2 regions of the Hominimerdicola aceti genome follow, and region 2 is predicted to be linked to the other one. Evidence: a T-box and tRNA genes for the amino acid it is inferred to sense, from the RefSeq annotation. Region 2 holds a T-box; the other holds one or more tRNA genes.
What was found. The T-box of region 2 lies ahead of tyrS (tyrosine--tRNA ligase). A T-box ahead of a tRNA ligase gene usually reads a tRNA of that ligase, here a tRNA-Tyr.
Positions count from the first base shown of each region.

Region 1: it encodes a tRNA-Tyr, which carries the amino acid that the T-box ahead of tyrS (tyrosine--tRNA ligase) is inferred to sense. The anticodon was not compared.

Region 1 is NZ_JAOQJZ010000008.1:46,442-49,859, forward strand. It holds gene OCV57_RS08750 (TetR/AcrR family transcriptional regulator) at 1-481, opposite strand, end outside; gene OCV57_RS08755 (hypothetical protein) at 737-1,048, opposite strand; tRNA gene OCV57_RS08760 (tRNA-Tyr) at 1,153-1,237, opposite strand; tRNA gene OCV57_RS08765 (tRNA-Thr) at 1,259-1,334, opposite strand; tRNA gene OCV57_RS08770 (tRNA-Pro) at 1,433-1,509, opposite strand; gene OCV57_RS08775 (hypothetical protein) at 1,900-2,868, shown strand; gene OCV57_RS08780 (substrate-binding domain-containing protein) at 3,169-3,418, shown strand, end outside.
Region 2 is NZ_JAOQJZ010000001.1:158,954-162,371, forward strand. It holds gene tyrS (tyrosine--tRNA ligase) at 153-1,370, opposite strand; T-box leader at 1,435-1,672, opposite strand; gene OCV57_RS00925 (ABC transporter ATP-binding protein) at 1,992-3,418, shown strand, end outside.

The DNA of each region.
Region 1 (3,418 bases), on a different contig from region 2:
AGAACGAGTATATAAAATCGTGTATATCCCCATCCGTCATGTCAGGGAAGAAGTGCATAAGACATAGCCGTACCTCCTCCAAAGCCTGCCCATACGCCACCTTGAATTCCACCAGCCTCTCCATTCGGCTGTGCTCCTCCATGTCATAGTGGTTCATGGAAAGCAGCTTTAAAAGCGTCCCACGCTGAGAAAGCGAAAAAGCAAGCTTGTGAGCAAACGTCCACTTGTTCATGACATCATTTTCCTCACGTAGTTTTTTCAGTTCCCCCGTCCAAAGTTCATATTCCCTCTGCATAAGAGCGAGAAAGATCTCCTCCTTGGTGTGAAAATAGTTGTATACCGACGTCCTCGTAAAAGACGTTGCGTTACCGATCTCTTTTATGGTAATGTCCCTGAAATTCATTGTCTGATAAAGCTTTTCGCAAGCGTTTATTATCTCGTCCTTTCTGGCATTAGTCAGCTCCTGTGACCCCTTCGGCATTTTTTTACCTCCCACGCTCTATTCTGACACCACGTCAGAATATCCTTTGCACACATTATACCACCATTCTGACATCGTGTCAATAGTCCGACTTGACTTTTCGCCTATCTTTCACCTTTCAAGACCCTGCCAAAGCACATAACAAAAAAGAGCAAGTTCCCCAAGCTTGCTCTTTCCATTTATAAAACCCATATACATAATATCAAATTCCTGATATCCTCAAGATATTTCTGCTCATCTTCCTCAAAAATACCCTTATCCCCCAGGCCGAACACCTTCTGCACAACTTGTCGCGCCGCTGTTTTCATCAAAGCATATGAAAAAGAAAACCTCGTCCGACGAGCCTAAAAACCCCGCTTTCTTTTCCTTTATGGTGTATCCGCACTTGCAGTTTGAGTATATTCCGTCATCAGCCTCGCCAATAACGCAGTCAAAATCCCCGTTCTCGTCAACTATCTCCGCCGAAGTCTTTCCGATAAAGTCCTCAGCGTCATATTTTGACGTGCAACTGGCAAGTGTAAGCGTGAAAATGACAGCCGCAAAAAGTATCAAAACGTGTCTTTTCATAAACTCTACCACCCCATGACATTCTGATTTTTTCGATTATATCATATCGCAGTCATACCTGTCAAGATAAAACAAAAAAAGCCCGCAGAAATCTGCGAGCTTTTTGGTGGGAGAAGGTGGATTCGAACCACCGAAGCTAGAAGCAACAGATTTACAGTCTGCCCCCTTTGGCCACTCGGGAATTCTCCCATATGAATGAAAACAAAATAATGGAGCTGGTGGACGGACTCGAACCCCCGACCTGCTGATTACAAATCAGCTGCTCTACCAACTGAGCTACACCAGCTTGTATTGCTTGATCTGTCGAACTGACGATATCTATTATATCATATCTCCAAACACTTGTCAAGCACTTTTTATTTTGTTTTCATTTTTTTAATAAAGTGGTCGAGGCGACAGGACTTGAACCTGCGGCATCTTGGTCCCAAACCAAGCACTCTACCAAACTGAGTTACGCCTCGTAGTTGACGTTGCACACGGTGGGGAAAAGTCTCCAGCCACGGAAAAGTTCCAAGCTTTGTGTGCCTTGAGCTTCATAGATGTTTCTGTGAAGCATTTGTCTGCGTCATCAGACAGCTTAATTATTATACTCCCCAATGCCCGTTTTGTCAATAGGTTTTTTATCACTTTGTATACTTGCACAATTATGCCCTGCTTAAAAGCGACACAAATGTCATACTTCAACAAATTATACCGTGATATCATACGAAAACATCAAAAATAATGTCCATAAAAGAGCCTTTTTTAAAAGAATGGTATAATTTGATGATATTTTGGTGAAACCTGTTGATTTTTAAAATGGTTTGTGTTATCATTATATTTAACAGATAATATTCGGGAGGAAAGTAAAAATGAAAACAAAGGAATGTCCTTTTTGCCATAAGGAAATATCCGAAGAAGCAATACTCTGTAAGTATTGCCATAACCTGCTTATAGACGAAAGCACGCCTGTTACGGAAGACAGCAAGCAGGAGGAGCAGAATTTCACCTCTGCTGACGATGCTGACAGAACAAGAGTGTTCACAAAGCAGGAGGCACAGGAGTATGAAGAGAAAACAAGAGCTTTTACCGTGCCTAAACAGCCGGAAGAGCCTACAGAGTTTTTCTCCACACCAATAGCTGATAGCCATGATAATAATGACGGCTGTGAGAATTATCAGGATAATTATGATAATGGCGGCTATTCTGACGATGAAAACGATTATTCCGATGATGATACAGAGGATAACGATGACGCTTCCAGAAAGAAGCTCTTTGCAATTACTGCCACTATCACAGTGGGTATACTTGTGGTGGTCATTCTTGCTATAGTTGCAGGATATAAGATCTTCGGCTTTGGCGGAACAAATAATAAGACCACTACTACAAAGCCAAAAACAACTGTTTCCGCTGATGACGACAGTAAGGGAGGAGTGTTCGTCGATACCGAGAGCAGTGCAGTTTCTACTGACACAAATACCACTACCTCACAGCCGGCTGACGAAAGCTCAACACCAGCCACCGAAACCTCTGCACCTGATACAGAAACAACGACAACTACCACAACAACTGCCTCAGATACAGAAACTACAACAACTACCACAACTAAAGCAGACTCAAAGCCTGACGAAACTACAACAACTACATCAGCCGAGAGCGGAGATTCTGCAAAGGCTGTCGCCGCTATCACAGCTCAGATAGACGGCAAGGTGTCTTCATATGAATACAGAACTGAGGACGCAGGCTTCATGTACTATTACGTCTTTACAGAAGATGGTCACGGCTACAGCGCCGCATATAATAAGGCAGACGGCTCAGTTGTACTTGTACAGAGCTACTGATTTTAAATAGAATATCACCGATTTTACAAAGTGCGTTTTCCTTGTGAGAACGCACTTTTTGTTTATACAAAAGTATTTTACATTGTGCATAGCAGTGTAAAGCCCGTTTTTGTGTGTAAATTCCTTTGCAAACATCTTACAATGACTTTACGTTACTTCGGTTACTGATTTTACAATGCTGATGTATCATAAGTATATCACCTGAATAGAAATAACATGAAGACCTGCACACAGGGTGCAGAGAGAAAAGGTGCAAATCAAAAAGCCCAAAGGGCAAGTATAAGAAAGAGGTTTTATATCATGAAAACAAGAACATCAAAACTGGCAGCGATCTTTACATCAGTTGCACTTGCAGCCACAATGCTCGCAAGCTGCGGAGGAAGCTCAGATAAGATCACAGTTATCTCCCGTGAGGACGGCTCAGGAACAAGAGGCGCATTCATCGAGCTGACAGGTATCGAGGAAAAAGACTCTAACGGCAACAAGACCGATAACACAAAGAAAGACGCCCTTATCTGTAAGTCAACAGACGTTGTGCTTACTCAGGTGT
Region 2 (3,418 bases):
TCCTTTGATTAAAAGTATATATGAATAACTTTAAATATAGCTAAACCTTATATGTATTTTGTGTGAATGTTTATGAATATTGCAAAAAGCCTTATATATATACAAAAAACGGGTGAACTTCTGTCCACCCGTGGAAATTATTTTGTACTATATTATTCCGCAATAGCCTTGTGGAAAACCTTCTTGCCCTTCTTGATAACAACAGGCTCAGAGAGATCAACAAGACCCTTAGGGTCAGTGAATTTCTCGCCATTCACCGCAATGCCGTTCTGAGTAACAAGACGTCTAGCCTCGCCATTTGAAGGACAAAGTCCGCACTTAACAAGAAGCGTAAGAATACCTATCTTGCCGTCAGTAAGATCAGCCGCCGCAATAGTCGTGCTAGGCATATCGTCGCTGTTTCCGCCGCCTGCAAAAATAGCCTTTGCCGCAGCGTCAGCCTTGTCAGCCTCTTCTTTGCCGTGAACAAGCTTTGTCAGCTCGTAAGCCAAAAGCTCCTTAGCCTTGTTGTATTCGGCACCCTCCATGTGTTTCTCCATTTCCTCTATCTCCTCGATAGGAACGAATGTGAGCATCTTCAGGCACTTGATAACATCAGCGTCACCAACGTTTCTCCAATACTGATAGAACTCGTATGGAGAAGTCTTTTCAGGGTCGAGCCATACAGCACCCTTTTCTGTCTTGCCCATTTTCTTGCCCTCAGAGTTGAGCAGGAGAGTGATAGTCATTGCATAAGCGTCCTTGCCAAGTTTCTTTCTGATAAGCTCAGTGCCGCCCAGCATATTAGCCCACTGATCGTCACCGCCGAACTGCATATTACAGCCGTAATCCTGGAAAAGTCTGTAGAAGTCGTATGACTGCATTATCATGTAGTTAAATTCAAGGAAAGTAAGACCCCTTTCCATTCTCTGCTTGTAGCACTCGAATGTAAGCATCTTGTTTACAGAGAAGCAAGCACCAACGTCACGAAGTACATCAACATAATTAAGGTCGAGAAGCCAATCGCCATTGTTTACGATAATAGCCTTGTCATCAGAAAAATCAATGAAGTGTGACATCTGCTTTTTGAAACATTCAACATTGTGGTTGATAGTTTCCTTTGTCATCATTTTTCTCATATCAGTCTTGCCTGACGGGTCGCCTATCATAGCCGTACCGCCTCCGATAAGAACGATAGGCTTGTTGCCTGCCATTTGCAAACGCTTCATAAGGCAAAGTGCCATAAAGTGACCAACGTGGAGTGAATCAGCAGTTGGGTCAAAACCAATGTAGAAAGTCGCTTTACCTGCGTTGATAAGCTCCTTTATCTCCTCCTCATCAGTAAGCTGAGCAAGAAGACCTCTTCTTTTCAGTTCTTCAAATACTGTCATTTTTCATACCTCCGTATTATTTTTTTGCGGTACATAAATAAAAAATCCCCTGACAGAATATCTGTCAGAGGACGAATTATCGTGGTACCACCTCAGTTTATCGGGAAACTCCCGACCTTACAGGCTCAGCAGAAAGCGAAGCCACAGCACTGTAACGTGTGCAAACCGTTTCGCCTTACGCAAAAGCTTTCTCAGCGAACAGCTCAGGAATGTATTCACACTTTGTAGAAATGCTTTCTCTCACCGACCGAAAGCTCTCTGAAATTTCGCAAAAGGCTACTTATTTCCGTCATAGCATTTAAACCTATTGATATGACTATAGCACACTTTCACCCTTTTGTCAACCCCCTTTTTTAGGAGTGAGGAATGAGGAGTGAGAAATGAGGAATGAAGGTATCGCCTGCGGCGATGATTATTGTAGGGGACGACGCCCTCGGCGTCCCGCTCGGAGGTGCGAGGCTTGAATCATCACAAACTATGCCGGTGTATAAAGACGTGCAAATTTTTTGCCCCTGCATTATCCCCCACTTTTTTAAAGAATTAACTTATTCGTCTACAAATGTACAAAAACATATGATATAATAAAATTTATATGATTTTATTTAGTTGGGAGAAAGAAAAATGCTGAAGCTTTTTAGGTATCTGAAAAACTATAAAAAAGAAAGCATAATCGGTCCGCTGTTTAAGCTTATCGAAGCCTGCTTCGAGCTTGCAGTGCCACTTGTTATGGCTAATATCATCGACGTGGGTATAAAAAATCAAGATAAACCCTATATCTATAAAATGGGTGGCGTGCTTGTTCTCCTCGCCTTCTGTGGTCTGGCTTGTGCGCTGACTGCTCAGTATTTCGCCGCAAAAGCGTCCCTAGGCTTTGGAACAGCCCTCCGACGTGACCTCTTCAAGCATATCAATTCACTGTCCTATGCGGAGATAGACAGCGTTGGAAGCCATACCCTCGTCACACGAATGACAGCGGATATCAATACCGCTCAGCAGGGCGTGAATATCCTCCTTCGTCTGTTTCTTCGTTCGCCTTTTATCGTTTTAGGCTCAATCATAATGGCATTCTCTATCTCAGTGAAGCTTACCCTTATCTTCCTGATAATCGCACCTTGCCTTGCCTATGTTATCTACCTTATAATGCACATCACTATCCCGCAGTATAAGAATATCCAGAAAAAGCTGGATAAAACTAACCTTATGACAAGCGAAACTCTCACAGGTGCAAGAGTTATCAGAGCATTTTCCCGTCAGAAAGACGAGGAAAAAGAGTTCGCTGATAATACCGAAGAGCTCAAACGTCAGCAGATTATCGCAGGAAGAATTTCCGCCCTTATGAACCCTGCCACCTATGTTATCGTAAACTTCGCTATCATCGCTATCATTTGGTTTGGCGGCAAAACAGTTTATTCAGGCTCTATCTCACAGGGCGAAGTGATAGCCCTTGTAAACTATATGAACCAGATACTCTTGGCACTCCTTGCTATGGCGATACTCGTTACAAATATCACCAAAATGCAGGCTTCCGCTATTAGAATAAACGACGTTTTCGCTGTGGAGCCAAGTGTATCCGATAAGGATAATAAGCCTGTCGCAACTGACGGTAATGCCCCATGCGTAGAGTTTAGGAACTGTTTCTTCTCGTACGCATCAGCAGAAGCCGACTCCCTTTCGGGTATAAGCTTCAAAGCCATGAAAGGCGAAACTATCGGTATAATCGGTGGTACAGGCTCGGGTAAAACCTCTCTTATCAACCTTATACCAAGATTTTATGACGTCCGTCAGGGCGAAGTCCTCGTTGACGGCGTTGACGTAAAAGAGTACCCATTCTCACAGCTCAGAGGTATGATAGGCATTGTTCCTCAGAAAGCTGTCCTCTTTAAGGGTACTATAAGACACAATATGCAGTGGCGTGATAAAAACGCCACGGACGAGGATATCTGGAACGCTCTTGACATTGCTCAGGCAAAAGACTTTGTAGAGAAAAAGCCTGATAAGCTTGACGAAATGATCTTGCAGGAGGGCAAAAACCTCTCAGGCGGTCAGCG